DNA from 3 places in the Janibacter sp. LM genome. Region 1 is predicted to be linked to each of the others. Evidence: predicted binding sites of a transcription regulator. Region 1 holds the regulator's gene; each other region holds the start of a gene.
The links. The regulator LexA, encoded in region 1, represses DNA repair genes until DNA is damaged. The targets are predictions, from matches to a motif close to TCGAACANNTGTTCGA.
Positions count from the first base shown of each region.

Region 2: ABC138_RS04170 (DUF6504 family protein) is a predicted target of LexA. The motif match lies at 1,885-1,900, and genes of this name have one in related genera.
Region 3: recA (recombinase RecA) is a predicted target of LexA. The motif match lies at 4,113-4,128, and genes of this name have one in related genera.

Region 1 covers NZ_JBDIVG010000001.1:281,866-288,729, forward strand. Annotated here, with positions in the region: gene ABC138_RS01325 (ABC transporter ATP-binding protein) at 1-1,259, shown strand, start outside; gene ABC138_RS01330 (LysR family transcriptional regulator) at 1,252-2,175, opposite strand; gene ABC138_RS01335 (Sir2 family NAD-dependent protein deacetylase) at 2,254-3,099, shown strand; gene lexA (transcriptional repressor LexA) at 3,074-3,835, opposite strand; gene ABC138_RS01345 (LysM peptidoglycan-binding domain-containing protein) at 4,045-4,425, shown strand; gene nrdR (transcriptional regulator NrdR) at 4,724-5,182, shown strand; gene ABC138_RS01355 (vitamin B12-dependent ribonucleotide reductase) at 5,250-6,864, shown strand, end outside.
Region 2 covers NZ_JBDIVG010000006.1:75,041-81,904, forward strand. Annotated here, with positions in the region: gene ABC138_RS04155 (LysM peptidoglycan-binding domain-containing protein) at 1-190, opposite strand, end outside; gene ABC138_RS04160 (Rv2175c family DNA-binding protein) at 351-707, shown strand; gene ABC138_RS04165 (polyprenyl synthetase family protein) at 712-1,797, opposite strand; gene ABC138_RS04170 (DUF6504 family protein) at 1,917-2,225, shown strand; gene ABC138_RS04175 (SAV_6107 family HEPN domain-containing protein) at 2,236-2,646, shown strand; gene dnaE (DNA polymerase III subunit alpha) at 2,646-6,389, shown strand; gene ABC138_RS04185 (class I SAM-dependent methyltransferase) at 6,458-6,864, shown strand, end outside.
Region 3 covers NZ_JBDIVG010000018.1:45,769-52,632, forward strand. Annotated here, with positions in the region: gene ABC138_RS10805 (alpha-E domain-containing protein) at 1-39, opposite strand, end outside; gene ABC138_RS10810 (circularly permuted type 2 ATP-grasp protein) at 39-1,589, opposite strand; partial or broken gene ABC138_RS10815 (FMN-binding negative transcriptional regulator) at 1,703-1,975, shown strand; gene ABC138_RS10820 (hypothetical protein) at 2,034-2,300, shown strand; gene ABC138_RS10825 (regulatory protein RecX) at 2,257-2,859, opposite strand; gene recA (recombinase RecA) at 2,868-3,938, opposite strand; gene ABC138_RS10835 (acetyl-CoA hydrolase/transferase C-terminal domain-containing protein) at 4,175-5,404, shown strand; gene ABC138_RS10840 (ABC transporter permease) at 5,417-6,205, opposite strand; gene ABC138_RS10845 (ABC transporter permease) at 6,202-6,864, opposite strand, start outside.

The DNA of each region.
Region 1 (6,864 bases):
CGATCGCCCGCTCGACCAACGACCTCGCGAGCGTGCGCAACTGGGTCTCACTCGGGATCGCCCCGCTCGTCGCGCTCGGGCCGCTCGTGCTCGGCTCGGTCCTCGCGCTCGCGACGCTCGGCTGGCAGCTCGCACTCGTCGTCGCCGTGCCGCTCGTGGTGCTCGGCCTGGTGCTGGCCCGCGTCTCGGGCTCGGCCTTCGAGCGGGCGCGGGTCCTGCGGCGCCGACGCGGCTCGCTCGCGGCCCGCGTCGCCGACACCGTCACCGCCGCCCCCGGCATCGCCGCCGCCGGCGGTGTCGAGCGGGAGCTGCGCGCGATCGACACCTCGGGCTCCCGGGTCGTCGACGCGGCGGTGCATCGGGCCCGCACCTCCGGCCTGCTGCGCGCCTGCGCCCTCGTCGCCCCGCTCGCCGGGTCGGCCGGCGCGGCGACCCTCGGCGCCTTCGGCGTCGTCTCCGCCGCCTCGGTCGCCGTCGCCCTGACGATCGTCGGCATCCTCGCCGGCCCGGTCGCCGACGCCGGCCGCATCGTCGAGTACCGGCAGAACCACAAGGCCGCTCGCCGGATCGTCGCGCCCCTGCTCCTGGAGCCCGTCGACGCCCGCCCGGCGCCCGTCTTCGACCCGGACGTCTCCAGCGGTGGTCGGGTCGTCGTGCGCGGCCTGACCGTCGACGGCGTCGCGATGCCCGGACTGCTCGCCGAGCCGGGGGAGCGCATCGTCCTGCGCGGCGGCGCGCCCTGGCACGCCCGCGAGGTCTTCACCGCGCTCGCGCTGCCGGGTCGCGACGGCTGCGTCTCGGTGTGCGTCGACGGCAAGGACCTGGCGCACACCGGCCCCAGGAGCCGCCGTCGGCGCGTCGGCTACGCACCCGTCGGTGGCCGCCTCGAGCGGGGGAGCGTCTCGCGCGCCGTGCGCTACCGCCGGCCCGACCTGGACGAAGGGGAGGGCAGCGCGGCCCTGGCAGCCGTCGGCCTGGCCGACCGGGTGGCGAGCCTGCCGGAAGGTGAGCGGACCCCCCTTCGCCGTGGCGGTGAACCGCTCACGCGCCAGGAGATCGCTCGACTGTGGGTCGCCCGCGCGACCATCGGCACGCCGGCACTGCTCCTGCTCGAGCACGTCGACGACGACCTGGGTCCGCAGGGCCGGGAGATGCTGCGGGGGATCCTCCAGGACTACCCGGGGGTGGTGATCATGGCCTCCGACCGGCCGGAGGCGCTGCTCACCGACTGGCGGGAGTGGGCGGTGCCGGTCAGCTGACGGCCGAGGGCGTGGCCGCGGCGGCCGAGGCGACGAGCGCCTCGAGGGTCGTCGCGACCGCGGGGACCTTCAGCAGGTCCTCGGTCGTCACGACGTGGATCCGGCGTCGGCTCTTCGGGTCGAGCGGGCGGATGACGACGTCGTCGTTGGACGTCGCCGCGCGGATGAGGTCGGGGATGAGCGCGACACCCAGACCCGCGGCGACGAAGCCCTGGACAGCGACGTAGTCCTCGGTCTCGAAGGCCACCTTGGGCGCGAACCCCGCGTCGTGCGCGATCTTCAGCAGGTGGCCCCGGCAGCGCGCGCAGCCGGCGATCCAGTCCTCATCGGTGAGATCGGTCATCGAGACCGTCTCCTTCACGGCCAGCGGGTGGTCGCGGGGGAGAGCGACCCGGACCTCCTCGTCGATGAGGGGGTGCACGACGAAGCCCTCGGGGTCCTCGCCCCGGGCCAGGTCGCTGCCCTCGTAGCTGAAGGCCACCGCGAGGTCGACGTCGCCGGCGCGCAGCGCGGCGATCGACTCGGGCGGCTCGGCCTCGGCGAACTGCACCGACAGGTCCGGGTGCTCGGCCCGCACCGCGGCCAGCGCGCGGGGGACGAGGGTGACCGACGACGAGGGGAAGGCCATGAGCCGCACCCGGCCGGAGCGCAGCCCGGCGATCGCGGCGACCTCCTCCTCGGCGGCGTCGAGCGCCGCGAGGACCGGCGTCGCGTGGCGCGCGAGCACCGCACCGGCCTCGGTGAGCCGCACGGAGCGGCCGACCTTCTCCACGAGGACGGTCCCGGTCCGTTGCTCGAGGCGCTTGACCATCTGGGAGACCGCCGGCTGCGAGTAGCCGAGAGCGAGGGCGGCGGCGGTGAAGCTGCCCTCCTCGGCGATGGCCCGCATCACGCGGAGCCCGGCGGCGTCGATCATGGGGCCATGGTAGGTCGTCCGGCTCGGCCGGTGCCGCTCCCGCTCACCCGAGGGCGCCGAGCACCTCATACTGGTGCGGTGATCGAGGACATCGCCCGGGTGCTGTCGGCCGGTCCGGCCCTCGTGCTCACCGGCGCCGGCATGTCGACCGACTCCGGCATCCCGGACTACCGCGGGCCGGACGGCACGCGGCGGGTGTCGCCCATGCACTACTCCGAGTTCGTCGGGAGCAGCGAGGCGCGCCAGCGGTACTGGGCCCGCAGCTATGTCGGCTGGCGGCGGTTCCACGCGGCGCGCCCCAACGACGCCCACCACCTGGTCACCCGGCTGCAGCAGATCGGGGCGGCCGGCCCCGTCATCACGCAGAACGTCGACGGCCTGCACCAGGCGGCCGACACCCGCGACGTCGTCGAGCTGCACGGCAACCTCGTCGAAGCGGTCTGCCTGACCTGCGGCACACGGGTGGACCGGCAGGTCCTCGATGCGCGGATGGCCGCCGCCAACCCCGGCTTCGACGCCGACAGCGACGAGATCCGACCCGACGGCGACGTGCGGCTGGAGTCGGTCGACGTCGGCCGTTTCATCGCCCCGTGCTGCGAGGAGTGCGGCGCCGACACGCTCAAGCCCGACGTCGTCTTCTTCGGCGGATCGGTCGCCAAGCCGCTCGTGCAGCGCTGCTACGACCTCGTCGACGCCGCGCCGAGCCTGCTCGTGCTGGGCAGCTCGCTGCAGGTGATGTCGGGGCTGCGGTTCGTGCGGCACGCGGCCAAGCGCGGGATCCCGGTCTCGCTGATCACCCGCGGACCCACGCGGGGGGACGACCTCGTCGACCACCGCGTGGACGGGGAGCTGCGGGACTCCCTTCGCTCCCTCGTCGACGCGGTCCTCGAGCTGTCGGTCACAGGCGGCGCAGCACCGCGGTGACCTTGCCGAGGATCGTCGCGTGGTCGCCGTCGATCGGGTCGAAGGCGGGGTTGTGGGGGAGCAGCCACACGTGGCCGTCCTTGCGCTTGAAGGTCTTGACCGTCGCTTCGTTGTCGAGCATGGCCGCGACGATGTCGCCGTTGTCCGCCTGCGGCTGCTGACGCACGACGACCCAGTCGCCGTCGCAGATGGCGGCGTCGATCATCGAGTCGCCGACGACCTTGAGCAGGAACAGGGAGCCCTCGCCGACGATCTGCTTGGGCAGGGGGAAGACGTCGTCGACGACCTCCTCGGCGGTGATCGGGACACCGGCGGCGATCTGGCCGAGGACGGGGACGTAGCTGGCCTCGGGACGCGCGTCGCCGGAGCCGGTCGGGTCGACGACGGCATCGCCGTGGTCGGCGCCGCCCCGCATGGAGGCCAGGTCGGTGACCTCGCCCGCCGGGGCGTCGTGGCCGTCGGGGGAGATGACCTCGATGGCCCGCGGGCGGTTGGGGTCGCGGCGCAGGTAGCCCTTGCGCTCGAGGGAGGAGAGCTGGTGGGCGACGGAGCTGGGGGAGGTGAGGCCGACGAGCTCGCCGATCTCGCGCAGGCTCGGCGGGTAGCCGCGGGTCGCGACGGCATTGCGGATGACCTCGAGGACCTTGCGCTGCCGCGCGGTCAACCCGTCCCCGGTGTCGCGCTCGGGGAGCTGGTGGATGTTGCCCTCGCCCGTGTCCTCGCCCTGTCCGCTCATCGATCGACCCTTCGTCCGTGTCCGCGAGGCACCGTTGTCGGTGGTCGCTGGTCAACTACTCCGTGTCGACGACAGTAGGCCGATCGAACAGGTATTTCAAACATCTGTTCGAGCGTGTCCTTGATTTTCTTCGAACACCCGTGCTAGACATCGTACAGACGTTCTATCGAACACCGGTTCGAGAGAACCGCCACCGCCAGGAGGACCGCATGACCGCTCTCACCGCCGCCCCCGCCCCCCTTCGCGGCGCGCGCCCGGCGCGCTCGCGTCATCTCGTCTCGGTGCCGACGGGCGATGCAGCCCTCGCCCACCCCGCCACCCGGCTGCGCATGACCCGCCGCGGTCGGCTGGCCGTCACGACCTCGATGCTCCTGGTCGCGAGCGTCGCCGGTGCCGCGATGGCCTTCGGTGGGCCCGCGACCCAGCCCGAGCAGGTCACCGTCCGGTCGGGGCAGACCCTCGGTCAGATCGCCGCCGCAGAGCTGCCCGAGCTGCCGGTCCAGCAGGGCGTCGCCCGCCTCCAGGTGGCCAACGGGCTGTCGACCTCGTACGTGCACGCGGGGCAGACGCTGACCATCCCGACCCCCTGAGTCGCACCTGATCTCCCGGACCCATCGACCCGGGTCCGGGCCGGCCGAGGGCCACCTCCGCAGCACGTGGAGGTGGCCCTCGTGCCGTTCGTCGACGGGTGTGGATCAGGACTTGCGTCACGCGCTCCGGGGGCGTCTAATGGTCACTACATCTAGTGGTTACACCGTTGTCATTCGTCCACATCTAGTGCACAGGATGAGGTCGGTTCTCCACAGAAATCCGGGGTTCGTCCCCACGCCATCCACCGCACCATCCACAGACCAGCCGTTCTTTCGGCCACGACGAAGGGAGTCCGACGTGCACTGCCCGTTCTGCCGCCACACCGACTCCCGCGTCATCGACAGCCGCACCACGGACGACGGCAGCGCCATCCGGCGTCGCCGCCAGTGCCCGGAGTGCAGCCGCCGCTTCACCACCCTCGAGAGCGCGAGCCTCACGGTGACCAAGCGGTCTGGTGCGGCCGAGCCCTTCAGCCGGGCCAAGGTCCTGGCCGGTGTCCGCAAGGCCTGCCAGGGCCGACCGGTCACCGAGGACCAGCTCGCCCTCCTCGCCCAGCGCGTCGAGGAGAGCATCCGGGCGCAGGGCAGCGCCGAGATCGACGCGCACGAGGTGGGCATGGCGATCCTCCCGCCGCTGCGCGAGCTCGACGAGGTCGCCTACCTACGTTTTGCGTCCGTCTACCAGTCCTTCGACTCCCTGGACGACTTCGAGGCGGCCATCACCGCCCTTCGCCGCGAGCACACCGCGGCCACCTGACCCAGCACGAACCCACTCGCACCACCCGAGCAGCACAGCCGTCACCACACGGACCAGGAGAGAGAGCATGACCGAGACCGCCGGCAAGCCCAGCGCCCGTCGCGGGTCCCGCACCAAGGGCCTGACGATCAACCGCATCCACACGACCGAGGGCGTCCACCCCTATGACGAGGTCACGTGGGAGAAGCGCGACGTCGTCCAGCAGAACTGGAAGACCGGCGAGACGATCTTCGAGCAGCGCGGGGTCGAGTTCCCCGACTTCTGGTCGGTGAACGCCTCCACGATCGTCACGACGAAGTACTTCCGCGGCGCCGTCGGCTCGCCCGAGCGTGAGGCCGGGCTCAAGCAGCTCATCGACCGGGTCGTGCTCACCTACGTCAAGGCGGGCAAGGACCACGGTTACTTCGCGACCGACGCCGACGCGGAGGTCTTCGAGCACGAGCTGACCTACGCGCTCCTGCACCAGATCTTCAGCTTCAACTCGCCCGTGTGGTTCAACGTCGGCACCAAGAGCCCGCAGCAGGTCAGTGCCTGCTTCATTCTCTCGGTCGACGACTCGATGGACTCGATCCTCAACTGGTACAAGGAGGAGGGCTTCATCTTCAAGGGCGGCTCCGGTGCCGGCCTGAACCTCTCCCGCATCCGCTCCTCCAAGGAGCTGCTCTCCTCCGGCGGCACCGCCTCCGGCCCGGTCTCCTTCATGCGCGGGGCCGACGCCTCCGCGGGCACCATCAAGTCCGGTGGCGCCACCCGTCGCGCGGCGAAGATGGTCGTGCTGGACGTCGACCACCCGGACATCGAGGAGTTCGTCGAGACCAAGGCGCGCGAGGAGCACAAGATCCGCGCGCTGCGCGACGCCGGCTTCGACATGGACCTCGGCGGTGCCGACATCACCTCCGTGCAGTACCAGAACGCCAACAACTCGGTGCGCGTCACCGACGAGTTCATGCGCGCCGTCGAGGAGGGCACGGACTTCGGTCTGACCTCCCGCATGGACGGCTCGGTCATCGAGACCGTCGACGCCCGCGAGCTCATGGGCAAGATCGCCCAGGCCGCGTGGGAGTGCGCCGACCCGGGCATCCAGTACGACGGCACGATCAACGACTGGCACACCAACCCCGAGACCGGTCGCATCACCGCCTCCAACCCGTGCAGCGAGTACATGTCGCTCGACAACTCCTCGTGCAACCTCGCCTCGCTCAACCTGCTGAAGTTCCTCAAGGACGACGACACCTTTGACGCGGCCCGCTTCCAGGCGGTCGCCGAGCTCGTCATCACCGCGATGGACATCTCCATCTGCTTCGCGGACTTCCCGACCGAGTCGATCGGCGAGACGACCCGTGACTACCGCCAGCTGGGCATCGGCTACGCCAACCTCGGCGCGCTGCTCATGGCGACCGGCCACGGCTACGACTCCGACGGTGGCCGTGCGCTCGCCGGCGCGATCACCTCGCTGCTCACCGGTGCGTCCTACAAGCGCTCGGCGGAGCTCGCCGGGATCGTCGGCCCGTACAACGGCTACGCCCGTAACGCGGACGCCCACAAGCGCGTCATGCGCAAGCACCAGGCGGCCAACGACCAGATCCGCACGCTGCACACGATGGACAAGGACATCCACGCCTACGCCACCAAGGCGTGGGACGCGGTCGTCAAGGTCGGCGAGAAGAACGGCTACCGCAACG
Region 2 (6,864 bases), on a different contig from region 1:
GCGAGAGCAGCGCCCGGACGGAGACGCCGTAGCGGGCGGCGATGTCATAGGCGGTCTCGCCGTCACGCACCGTGTGGTGGCGGCCGTGGACGGCGGACGAGGCGCTGGAGTGGGTGCTGGTCTCGGCGGTCAGGTCGATCGCCGGGGCCACAGGGGTGGCCGGGACGGGGACGAGCAGCGGAAGGACCACGATGACTCCTGGGTCGGGGGGTGTTCAGGTGCGTGTGTGACCTGTGTGGCGGGTGTGGCGGAAGTGTTTGGTGTCTCGACGGTACCGAAGATCTTCCCGGGGCGCCGGACGAGACCGGGGCGCGTCCCCCTTCGTCACGGGCGGTGACACACTGGCCGACGTGAACGAGACGACCTCCACCGACACCTGGCTGACCCTCCCCGACCTCGCCGAGCAGCTCGGCGTGCGCATCTCCGAGGTGCGCCGCTGGCTCGACGAGCGCCAGCTCGTCGCCGTGCGTCGCGGCGAGCGCAAGGTGCTCTCGGTCCCGGCCGCCTTCATCGGCGAGGACGGGCCGCTGCCGGAGCTCGCCGGGACCTTCACCGTCCTCGCGGACGGGCGCTTCAGCGACGACGAGATCGTCGAGTGGATGTTCGCCCACGACGAGACGCTGCCCGGCGGGACGACCCCGATCGAGGCGATCCGCGCCGGCTTCAAGACCGAGGTGCGGCGCCGGGCGATGGAGGAGGCGCTCTAGCGCCTCAGGTGGCCCGGGCGGTCGTGACGTCGACGAGGTCGGCGAGGACCGTGCGGGCCGGCTCGCTGACGCCGGTCGCGTCGGCGAGGGCCGCGCGGGCGGCGTCGGCGCCGGCGGTGATGTCGGCCTCCACGCCGTCGAGCGCGCCGGTGTCGACGAGCAGCTCGCGAAAGGCCCCGACCTCGTCGCCCGTGAGGTCGGGTGCCCCGAGCCACTGGTCGATCCTGGTCGTCATGACGTCGTCGGCCCCGGCGAGCGCCCGGGCGATGAGCACGGTGCGCTTGCCCTCGCGCAGGTCGTCGCCCGCCGGCTTGCCGGTGACGTCCGGGTCGCCGAAGACGCCGAGGACGTCGTCGCGCAGCTGGAAGGCCTCGCCGAGAGCCAGGCCGTAGCGCGAGAGCGCCGCGAGGTCGGTCGCGGACGCGCCGCCGGCGGTGGCGCCGATGAGCAGGGGGTGCTCGATGGAGTACTTGGCGCTCTTGTAGCGGATGACCTGCCGGGCGGCGGCGACGCGCTCGTCGTCGTCGAGTCGCTGCCAGGGGCGCATCGAGGTGACGATGTCGAGGAACTGGCCGCCCATGAGCTGGCCGCGCATCCGCTCGAAGACCGGACGGGCGGCGGTGAGGGCCTGCGGGGGCAGGCCGGAGTCGGCGAAGAGGTCGTCGCACCAGCCGAGGCAGAGGTTGCCGGCGAGGATCGCGCCGGCCACGCCGAAGCGGTCCGGGTCGCCGTGCCAGGCGCGGTCGGCGTGGGAGCGGGCGAGCGCGCGGTGCATCGCGGGCCGACCGCGCCGGGTCTCGCTGTCGTCCATGACGTCGTCGTGGATGAGCGCCGCGGCCTGGAAGAGCTCCATCGAGGCGGCGAGCGAGACCGCGCCGTCGTGGTCGTCCTGCCCGGCGGCGCGCCAGCCCCAGTAGGCGAAGCCGGCGCGCAGGCGCTTGCCGCCGCGCAGCAGGGTGCGCACGGGCGCGGTGAGGTCGACGACGTCGGGGCCGACCTCGGCGAGCTCGCTCTCCCAGCGGTCCAGCTCGGCGTCGATCCGGTCCTGGACCCGCGAGCGCAGGTCATCCCGGTCCAGCGGGTGCGGCACGTGTGCTCCAGTGGCGAGGGGGACAGGGCTGGACCCAGCCTACGTGGCGGGGGTTGACGCGCTGTCGGGACCTCGGTCTATCGTTGTTCGAACAGGTGTTCGAGGACGAAGGAGTGGTCATGGTCAGGCGCGTCGAGGAGACCATCGAGGTGCGGGTGGGCGAGACCTCGCCGGAGCAGTTCCTGTGGAGGGGGCGGCTGTACCGGGTGACCGAGGTCGTCGACCACTGGCAGGAGCGGCACGCGTGGTGGCGCTCGAGCGGTGGGCAGCCGCTGGCGCAGGTGCCGCTCGCCCGGGAGGTGTGGCGGGTGAGCGCCCAGCGCGGCCGGAGCAGCTCGCCCGGCGTCTACGACCTGGGCGTCGACAGCGCAGCGGGTGACGGCGCGTCCGTCGCCGGCGGGTGGCTGCTCCTGCGGACGCAGGACTGAGGTGGGGGTGATGGCCGCCGTCGCCCTGCTCGCCGCGGCCGGCGAGAGCCTGGCCACAGCGCACATGGCCCGCTCCGTCCCGGGTCGCAGCGCCGGCACCCGGCTCGCCGTGCTCCGCGCCGCCGCGGCCGTGCTGTCCGTGCGCGGCGGGACCGCCGGCAGCGACGGTCCCGTCGACGTGTGGCGCCTGCTGCCGCGGGTGGCGCCCGAGCTGACCGAGTGGGCGGACTTCTTCGCGACCGTCCTGCCCGAAGGGGGCGCCCACCCCGGTCACGGCGCGTCCGGGCCGATGTCGGTCCGGCAGGCCGACGACCTGCTGCGCCAGGGGGAGGAGTTCGTCGACCTCGTCGCGGGGATGCTCGGGCTGCCGCCGGTGCGCGTCACCGGTGACCTCGTCGCGATCACCGGGGGTGGGGCCTGATGGGATTCGCCCACCTGCACGTGGCGTCGGGGTTCTCCCTGCGTCACGGCACGACACCACCGGAGGCGCTCGTGGCCCGGGCGGCCGAGCTCGGGCAGCCCGCCCTCGCCCTCACCGACCGCGACGGCCTCTACGGGGCGGTGCGCTTCGTGCGGGCCGCGACGGCCGCGGGCATCGCGCCGGTCCTCGGGGTCGACCTCGCCGTCGACGGAGGGGGCCGGGCCCCCGCCCGCGGCCGGACCCCGGTGCGCGGCGGTGCCGAGGTCGACCCGCGGCACCCTCGCGTCACCGTCCTCGCCCGGGGGGCCGGGGCGGGCGTGCCGCACGGGGTCGGGTGGGCGCGGCTGTGCCGGCTCGTCAGCGAGGTGCACCTCACGGGGGAGCGCGGTGAGGCCGTGGCCACGCCGGCGATGATCACGCGGCACGCCACCGCGCCCGGACCCGAGGAGCCCGCCCCGCTGCTCGTGCTCCTCGGGCCGACCTCCGACGTCGGGGCCGCGCTGCTCGCCCGCCGGCCCGACATCGCCCGGCAGCGCCTGCGGGCCTGGCAGCAGGCCCTGCCCGCCGGTGCGCTCGCGATCGAGGTCGTCGACCACGGCGGTCCGCCGGGCACGCCCGCCTCGACGGGCCACGCCGCCCACCTGCTCGGCCTCGCCGACGCGTGCGGCGTCCCGGCCGTGCTCACCGCGGCCGTGCGCCACCTGCACCCGCAGGACGCGAGCACCGCCGACGTCCTCGACGCGACCCGCCGGCTCGTCGTCCTCGACACCCGGCACCTCGACCGGGTGACGACCGCCGGGCACCTCGCCGACGACGCGACGATGGCCGCCTCCGCCCACCGGGTGGCCACGGTCCTCGGGGGCGGCGCCGGCGGGTGGTCCTGCGCGAGCCCCGCCGAGCGGGCGGCGGCGCTGCTCGACGCGACGGTCGCCACGGCGCTGGCCTGCGCCCAGGACGGGCGCAAGGACATCGGCATCGGCCGCGTGCACCTGCCCGAGGCGCACGTGCTCGGGCTGCGGCCGGACGAGGACCCGCAGGCGGTCCTCGCGCAGCGCTGCCGGGCGGCGATCGGCGCGCGCTACCCGGACGCGTCGCCGTCGCTGCTGCGGCAGGTCGAGGAGCGGCTCGCCGACGAGCTCGACGTCGTCGCGGCCCTCGGGTACCCGACCTACTTCCTCACCGTCGCCGAGGTCGTCGACCTCATCGTCGGGGCCGGGGTGCGGGTCGCCGCCCGCGGCTCCGGCGCCGGCAGCCTCGTCAACCACCTGCTCGGCATCAGCGCCATCGACCCCATCCGGCACGACCTGCTCATGGAGCGCTTCTGCTCGCCGCTGCGGGCCGAGCTGCCCGACATCGACATCGACGTCGAGTCCGCGCGGCGCACCGAGATGTACGAGCTGATCCTGCAGCGCTTCGGGCGCGACCGGGTGACGTGCGTGTCGATGATGGACACGTACAAGGCGCGGCACGCGATCCGGGACGTCGGCGCGGCCCTGGGGGTCCCCCCTTCAGAGGTCGACGAGATCGCCAAGGCCTTCCCCCACATCCGGGCCAAGGACGTGCGCTCGGCGATGGCCGAGCTGCCCGAGCTGCGCACCCGCAGCCTCGACGCGGGCCGGCTCTCGACGCTCTTCGACCTCGTCGAGCGGCTCGACGGACTGCCGCGGCACATCGCGCTGCACCCGTGCGGCGTCGTCCTGTCCGACGGTGGCCTGCTCGACCGCACGCCCGTGGAGTCGAGCTGGCTGGGCTTCCCGATGAGCCAGTTCGACAAGGACGACGTCGAGACGCTCGGGCTGCTCAAGCTCGACGTCCTCGGCATCCGGATGCAGTCGGCGATGGCGCACGCCGTCGGCGAGGTCGAGCGGGTCACGGGGGAGCGGATCGGCCTCGACGACCGCGAGGACGTACCGCTCGACGACCCGGCCACCTTCGCGATGATCCGCACGACCCGCACGCTCGGGTGCTTCCAGATCGAGAGCCCGGGGCAGCGCGAACTCATCGGCAAGCTCGCGCCCACGGTCTTCGACGACCTCATCATCGACATCTCGCTCTTCCGTCCCGGCCCGGTGAAGTCGGACATGATCCGCCCCTTCCTCGAGGCCCGGCACGGGTGGAGCCGGCCGCAGTTCCTCCACGACCGGCTCGTGCGCGCGCTCGCCGAGACCGAGGGCGTGGTCGTCTTCCACGAGCAGATGCTGCGGATCATCTCCGAGACGAGCGGTGCGACGCTCGCGCAGGCCGACGAGGTGCGGCGGACCATGGGCAGCCCCGACGGGCAGGCCCGCATCGAGGCGTGGTGGCGTCCCGCCGCGGCCGCGCGCGGCTACCCGCCCGAGGACGTCGACCGCATCTGGGCGGTGCTCGCGGCCTTCGCCTCCTTCGGGTTCTGCAAGGCGCACGCCGCGGCCTTCGCCATGCCGACCTACCAGTCCGCCTGGCTCAAGGCGCACCACCCGGCGGCCTTCCTCGCCGGCGTCCTCACCCACGACCCCGGCATGTACCCCAAGCGGCTGCTGCTCGAGGAGGCGCGCTCGCTCGGGGTGAGCATCCTCGGCGTCGACGTCAACGCGAGCACGGGGGAGTACCGCATCGAGCGCGCCCCCGTGCCCGGCCGGGCGCCGGACGACCCGGACCTGCCCGACGGCTCGGCCTGGGGGATCCGCCTCTCGCTCGCGGACGTCAAGGGCATGAGCGAAGGGGAGGTCGCCCGCGTCGTCGCCGGCGCGCCCTACGACTCGCTCGCGGACTTCTGGCAGCGGGCGCGGGTCTCGCGGCCGGTCGTCGAGCGGCTGGTCCTCGTCGGGGCCTTCGACTCCGTGCACGGGACGGGCGCGGGCCGGGGCGGGCCGGGGCTCGGCAGCCGCGGCCGGCTCACCCGGCGCGACCTGCTGCTGCACGTCGCCGAGCTCGACCGGTGGTCACGGGCGACGGCGACGGGACGCTCGCCGGGAGGCGGTCGTGGCCCGTCGCGTCGGGCCGGGACGCCCGCGTGGGCGGCGGGGCAGCCGGGGGCGCAGCAGGTGCGCGCCACGACGACGGTCACCCCCGTCGCGAGCCAGCTGACCCTCGACCTCGGTGACTCCCCGGAGCTCGGCGAGGGCGTCGGGCTGCCCGAGATGACCGTCCCCGACCAGGTGGGCGCCGAGCTGGAGATCCTCGGGCTCGACGCGTCGCGGCACGTCATGGACTTCTACGCGCCGATGCTCGAGGCGCTCGGGGTGACCCGCAGCGCCGACCTGCTCTCGGTGCGCAGCGGTGCGCAGATCCTCGCCGCGGGGGTCAAGGTCGCGACCCAGACCCCGCCGATCAGGTCCGGTCGGCGGGTCGTCTTCCTCACCGTCGACGACTCGACCGGACCGGTCGACGCGACCTTCTTCGAGGACGTCCAGGGGCCCTATGCGGCGACGATCTTCCACTCCTGGCTGGTGCTCGTGCGCGGCACGGTCCGCCGGGCCGGCCCGCGCGGGGTCTCGGTGCTCGCCTCCGGGGCGTGGGAGCTGTCGACGCTGTGGGAGGCCTGGCAGTCCGGTGGGCTGGCCGCAGTCCACGCCGCGCTCGACGAGGCCGACGACCTCGCGCGGGCCCGGGACGCCGCGCACCAGCAGCCCGCCGGGCACCGGGTGCTCGTCCACGCCTCGGGGTTCCGGCAGTCGCCGTGGGCCGACATCCGCCCCGCAGGCACCGGCGTGGAGCCCCCGCGCAAGCTGTGGCACTCCTCGCCGGGCAGCTCTGGCCACTGAGCTGCAGGACCGGGCGGGGCACCGCCGGGGCGAAGGGGGTGTCGCCCGCGCCGACTAGGGTTGGGGCCATGAACGACGAGCGAGCATGGCGCCGTGGCGGCAGCGGGGTCGAGGGCAATGTCCGGACCGCCGCGATCTGGGCGCAGGTCCGTGAGCTCAGCGCGTCCCGGCAGCGCGAGCTCTCCCGCCCACTGCGCGTCCTCGACCTCGGGGGTGGCACCGGCGGCATGGCCGTCGCGCTCGCCGAGCACGGTCACACGATCACCGTCGTCGACCCGAGCCCCGACGCCCTCGCCTCGATGCGCCGCCGGGTGGCCGAGTCCGACGCCGGCTCGCGGATCAGCGCGCTGCAGGGCGACGCCGACACCCTCCACACCATCATCGAGCCCGGCAGCATCGACCTGCTGTGCTGCCACGGCACCCTCGAGTACGTCGAGGACCCCGGGGCCACGCTCACCCGCATCGGCGAGGTCCT
Region 3 (6,864 bases), on a different contig from region 1:
ACCGATCCAGAAGAGGGAGTCAGCGATCCGGCTCAGCATCAGACGTCCTCCTCGCTCGGGTCCTGCGACTGGCCCTGGTACTGGGACTGGGACTGCGACTGCGGGACAGGGCCGTCGTCGCGCTCGTGCGTGCCCGTCCCGGTACCGAGGAAGATGACCTCGCGCTCGTCGACGTCGTGCGGCAGCCGGTTGTAGCGTCCGGCGAGCACCCAGGTGTCCTTGGAGCCACCCCCCTGGCTGGAGTTGACGACGAGCTGGCCCTCGGGCAGGGCGACGCGGGTCAGGCCACCGGGGAGGACCTGCACGTCGGTGCCGTCGTTGACGGCGAAGGGGCGCAGGTCGACGTGGCGCGGGCGCAGCTGCCCGTCGATGAGCGTCGGCACCGTCGACAGCTGGACCACCGGCTGGGCGATCCAGCCGCGCGGGTCCTCGAGCAGCTTGGACCGCAGCTCGTCGAGCTCGGCGCCGCTGGCCGCGGGTCCGATGACGAGGCCCTTGCCACCGGAGCCGTCGACCGGCTTGGTCACCATCTCGTCGAGCCGGCCGAGCACCTCCCGCAGGGCCTCGGGCTCCTGGAGCCGGTAGGTGTCGACATTGGGCAGGATCGGGTCCTCGTCGAGGTAGTACCGGGTGAGGTCAGGGACGTAGGAGTAGACGAGCTTGTCGTCGGCCACGCCGTTGCCGATCGCGTTGGCCAGGGTCACGCGGCCCGAGCGGACGGCGGAGACCAGGCCGGTGACACCGAGCATCGAGTCGCGCCGGAAGTGCACCGGGTCGAGGAAGTCGTCGTCGATGCGCCGGTAGATGACGTCGACGCGCTCCTCCCCGTGCGTCGTGCGCATGCGCACCTCGCCGCCGCGCACGACGAGGTCACGCCCCTCGACGAGCTCCACGCCCATCATCCGGGCGAGCAGGGTGTGCTCGAAGTACGCGCTGTTGTAGACGCCCGGGGTGAGCACGACGACGGTCGGGTCGACCCTCCCTTCGGGCGCCGAGGCGCGCAGCGCGTGCAGGAGCATGCGAGGGTAGTCGTGCACCGGCCGGATCCGCATCGTCGCGAAGGCCTCGGGGAAGACATTGGTCATCGCGCGGCGGTTGGCGATGACGTAGGAGACCCCGGAGGGGACGCGGACGTTGTCCTCGAGCACGCGGAAGGTGCCCTCCTCGTCGCGGATGAGGTCGATGCCGCTCACGTGCGCGCGCACCCCGCCCGGCGGTCGCAGACCGGTCACCGCGCGGTGGTAGTGGCTCGACGTGGCGATGAGCTTCCACGGGACGATGCCGTCCTCGACCGCCCGGGGCAGCCCGCCGGTGCGGCTGTAGATGTCGTCGAGGAAGGCCTCGAGGACCTTGACGCGCTGCGCGACGCCCTGCTCGACCGCCTGCCAGGCGTCCGCGTCGATGACCCGGGGGACGGCGTCGAGGGGGAAGGGGCGTTCCTCGCCGGCGTGGTCGAAGGTGACCCCCTGGTCGAAGAACATCCTGGCGAGGGCGTCCGCGCGGTCCTTCAGCTCCTGCGGCTCCATCGAGCGCAGGGTGTGGTGGATCGGCTTGTACGGCGCGCGGGGCTCACCCCCTTCGCCGAGCATCTCGTCCCATGCCGCACTGGGTGCGTAGGTCCCGAAGAGAGAGTCGTTGACGGTCACGCGCCCACCCTACGCACGAGCGGTGGTGCCACGACCGGGTGGACGACGAGGCCCTGGTGCTCGACGTCATCGCCCGGCACCCGCTCGCCTCGCTCGTCACCCATGACGGCGCCTCCCCCGAGGTCGACCTCATCCCCCTGCTCGCGCAGCGGACCGCATCCGGCATCGAGCTCGTCGAGCACGTCGCCCGCGCCAACGGGGTGTGGCAGGTCGGGCGGCACGAAGGGGAGTCCCTCGCCGTCTTCCGGGCCACGGACCACTACATCTCCCCCACCTGGTACCCGAGCAAGGCCGAGCACCACCGCACCGTGCCGACGTGGAACTACGTCGCCGTCCACGCCTGGGGTCCGCTGGAGGTGCACGACGACCCGCGGTGGGCGGGCGGGCATGGCACCACCCGCGTACGTGGACGAGATGCTGGCCCACGCCGTCGGCATCCGCATCCCCGTGCGCCGGGTGACCGGGAAGTTCAAGGTCTCGGCGCACAAGAGCGACCCCGACCGCCTCGGGGCCCGCGACGGCGTCGCGGCCGACGGCCCCGGCCCCGGCCCGGGCGCCGGGTCGAACCCGGACCTGCTCGTCGAGTGGATGAGCCGGCCGCCCGGCGGAACTAGTCGCGCTGGTGCTCCGGCTGCGCGTCGAGCGCCTCGTTGATGACCAGGCGCGCGACCTCGCTGCCGTAGCCCTTGCGGGCGAGCATCCCGGCGAGGCGCCGAGCCTGCACGGTGCGGTCCAGGCCGTGCATGGAGCGCAGCTTCTTCGCGACGAGCTCATGGGCGCGGGCCCGCTCGTCCTCCGGGTCGACCTCGTCGAGCACCGCCTGGGCGAGCTCGTCGTCGACCCCCTTCCTGCGCAGCTCGTGGGAGAGCGCGCGCTTCGCCAGACCGCGACCGGCCTGCTTGGAGCGCACGAAGGCCTGGGCGTAGGCCTCGTCGTCGACGAGGCCCACCTGCTCGAAGCGATCGAGCACATCCGCCGCGACGTCGTCGGGGCAGCCCTTGCGGCGCAAGGCCTTCTCCAGCTCGGCGCGCGACTTGGGCGAACCGGTCAGCAGGCGCAGGACGACGGCGCGGGCCACCGCGTACGGGTCGGCGTCGGAGTCGCTCTCCCGGCCCGCGGGGTCCGGCGGCGGGGCGGCACCGCGCTCGACGGCGGAGACCGCCGCACGCAGGCCCTCGAGCGTGCGCGCGGCGGCTCCCTCGTCAGTGCTCATGTCGCGGCTCAGAAGTCGACCGGGACCTCGGCCGGCTCGTCGGCCTCCTCGACGGGAACGACCCCGATGCCGAGCTTGGTCTTGATCTTGGCCTCGATCTCCTCGCCGAGCTGCGGGTTGTCCTTGAGGAACTTGCGGGCATTTTCCTTGCCCTGACCCAGCTGGTCGCCCTCGTACGTGTACCAGGCTCCGGCCTTGCGGACGAAGCCGTGCTCGACGCCCATGTCGATCAGGCCGCCCTCGCGGGAGATGCCCTGGCCGTAGAGGATGTCGAACTCCGCCTGCTTGAAGGGCGGGGAGACCTTGTTCTTCACGACCTTGACCCGGGTGCGGTTGCCGACCGGGTCGGTGCCGTCCTTGAGGGTCTCGATGCGGCGCACGTCCAGGCGGACGGAGGCGTAGAACTTCAGCGCCTTGCCACCCGTGGTGGTCTCGGGCGAGCCGAACATGACGCCGATCTTCTCGCGGAGCTGGTTGATGAAGATCGCGGTCGTGCCGGAGGTGTTGAGCGCGCCGGTGATCTTGCGCAGCGCCTGGCTCATGAGACGGGCCTGCAGACCGACGTGGCTGTCACCCATCTCGCCCTCGATCTCGGCGCGGGGCACGAGCGCCGCGACGGAGTCGATGACGATGACGTCGAGCGCGCCGGAGCGGATGAGCATGTCGGCGATCTCGAGCGCCTGCTCACCGGTGTCCGGCTGGCTGACGAGGAGGGCGTCGGTGTCGACACCCAGCTTCTTGGCGTACTCGGGGTCGAGGGCGTGCTCGGCGTCGATGAACGCCGCGATGCCCCCGGCTCGCTGCGCGTTGGCGACCGCGTGCAGGGCGACCGTCGTCTTTCCGGAGGACTCCGGGCCGTAGATCTCGACGACTCGGCCACGGGGCAGGCCGCCGATGCCGAGGGCGACGTCCAGGGCGATCGCGCCGGTCGGGATGACCGCGATCGGGGGGCGCACGTCGTCGCCCAGGCGCATCACCGCGCCCTTGCCGTGGGCCTTCTCGATCTGCCCCATGACGTTGTCGAGGGACTTGAGCTTCTGCTCGTGGAGCTTGCTGTCGATGGCGGTGACCTCAGCCATGCCACACCTTCCTTGTCATCGTGTCGGGCGCGTCCACCGGCGACCAGTTCCCACACAGTCGGACGTCTCGTGCTGTCTGGTCAGACGCTAGGAGCCACCACCGACAACCGTCCGCAGCTGCCGTGGGGCTGTGGACACCGCGGCTGCCGGATGGGCACCTGTGGACGACGTTACCCGTACAGGTGTTCGAGGGTGGGAGGTGGCGCGCCGACACGCCGTCACGACAGGATGAGGACGTGCAGACCGTCACCCCCGAGGCCCTCGCCCGCGCCCTGACCGCCCTGCCCGACGACCCGCGGGTCGTCGTCTCCGGCAACCACAGCGTCCCGTGGGCGCTCGTGCACCTGCTCGACGCGACCCTCGAGACCTACACGCTCAACATGCTCAACGGCCCGGCCGGCCTCCCCGACCGCGCGGGCGTGACGCTCGAGACGAGCTTCGTCGGGCCCGGGCAGCGGCGCCGCGCCGGGCTGCGGTACGTGCCGAGCCGCCTCTCCCTCGTCCCGGTCCTCTACCGCGACCGGCTCCCTGTCGACTGCGTCCTCGTGCACTGCGCTCCCCCGCGCGAGGGGCACCTCTCCCTCGGCCTCGAGGTCAACCTCCTGCCCGGCGCCGTCGAGGCCTGCCGCGAGCGCGGCGGCCTCGTCGTCGCGATGGTCAACGACCGCATGCCCTACACCCACGGTGACGCGCGCGTCCCGCTCGACCACGTCGACCTCGCGGTCGAGGTGAGCGAGCCGCTCCCTTCGCCCGCCGCCCACGCGCCCCTCGGGGAGGAGACGAGCGCCATCGGCCGCCGCGTCGCCGCGATGGTCCCCGACGGCGCAACCCTGCAGATGGGCATCGGGGCCGTCCCCGACGCGGCGCTCGCCGCGCTCACCGAGCACCGCGAGCTGCGGCTGTGGACGGAGATGTTCTCCGACGGCGTCCTGGCCCTCGACGCGGCCGGAGCGCTCGACCCGGACCATCCCCTCACCACGTCCTTCCTCTTCGGCTCCCCCGAGCTCTACGCCTGGGTCGATGGCAACCCGCGGGTGCAGATGGCCCGCACCGAGCGCACCAACGACCCTGGGCTCATCGCGCGGCAGCGCTCGATGACCTCGATCAACACGGCGCTGCAGGTCGACCTCTTCGGGCAGGCCAACGCCTCCCGGCTCGGCGCCCGCATCCACAGCGGCTTCGGCGGGCAGACCGACTTCATCGTCGGCGCGCTGCACTCCCCCGGCGGGCAGGCCTTCCTCGCGCTGCGCTCGTGGCACCCACGCGCCGACGTCAGCACGATCGTGCCGCTCGTCGACGAGCCGGTGACCTCCTTCCAGGCCACCGCGATCGTCACCGAGCAGGGCACCGCCCCGCTCTTCGGCCACTCCGAGCGGGACCAGGCCCGGGCGCTCATCGAGCAGGCCGCCCACCCCCGCGTGCGCGAGGAGCTGTGGGAGGAGGCCGCGGAGCTCGGTCTGGCGTGACCCCCTTCGCTCCTAGGCGCGCAGGAGGGTCTCGATGCGGTGGGAGGTGGCCCAGATGCCGACCACGCCCAGCACGAGCAGGTAGGCGACGTGCCAGAGCAGGCCCCACCCCACCTCGCCGAGCATGAGGCCGCGCTCGAGCGCGACGCCGTGGTAGAGCGGGGTAGCCATGACGACCGGCTGCGCCCAGCCCGGGTAGGTCGCGAGCGGGAAGAAGGTCGCCGAGAGCAGGAAGAGCGGCTGGATGACGAGCATGACCCAGTCGAAGTCGACCCAGGAGCGCATGAAGGTCGTCGCGTACATGCCGACCGCGGAGAACGCGAGGCCGATGAAGACCGCCGCCGGCACCGCGAGCACCGACCACCAGGACTCGACGACGCCCACCGCGAGCGCCACGAGGTAGAAGACGAGTGCGTAGACCCCGCCGCGGACGAGGCTCCAGACGACCTCCCCGACGGCGATGTCCCGCGGCCCGAGAGGGGTCGCGAGCATCGCGTCGTAGATCCGCGCGTACCTGAGCTTGAAGAAGACGTTGAAGGTCGAGTCCATGACCGCGCCGTTCATCGCCGAGCTGGCGAGCATCGCCGGGGCGACGAAGGCCGCGTAGGAGACCTGTGTCCCGCCGTCGGTCATGACGAAGGGGACGAGCGACCCGACGCCGATGCCGAGCGAGAAGAGGTAGAAGACCGGCTCGGCGAAACCGGTGACGAAGGCGATCCACTGCCGTCGGAAGGTCACGACGTTGCGCTCCACGACGGCGCGCCACATGGCCAGGCCGGGCGTGAGGACACCGGTCGTCATGTCACCAACCGCCGGGTCATGCCGGACCGGGCGTAGACCCACCCGAGGGCGACGAAGGCGAGCAGCACGAGCAGGTGCACGAGGTCGAAGGGGGCGAAGCTCCCGTGGGCGGACGAGCGCACCAGCTCGACCCCGTGCCACAGCGGGGTAGCCCAGGCCAGGATCTCGAGGACGAAGGGGAGGCGGTCGACCGGGAAGAAGACGCCCGAGAAGAGCATGAGCGGGGTGATGACGAGGCGGTAGACGATGTTGAAGGAGGAGTCCCCCTTCGCCCGGGCGGTGAAGCCGAAGAGCGGGACGGCGAAGGCGAGGGTCACGAGGACCCCGATGGGCACCGCGAGCAGGACCCACCAGGACGCGAAGCTGCCGAAGAACGAGGCGACGAGGACGAAGGCCGCCGCAGCGAGGCCACCCTGCACGGCGATGACCGTCAGGTGCCCGAGGAGCAGGTCGCTCACCGTGAGGGGCGTGGCGAGCATCGAGTGGTACATGCGGTTCCACGTGAAGAGCCCGTAGACGGGGTAGGTCGACTCACCGACCGCCGTCATCATCGCCTGCACCGCGACCATGCCCGGCGCGACGAAGAGCAGGTAGGAGACGCCGTCCACTCCCCCGGACGACGCGTCCACGAGGGATCCGAGGCCGAGCCCGATCGCGAG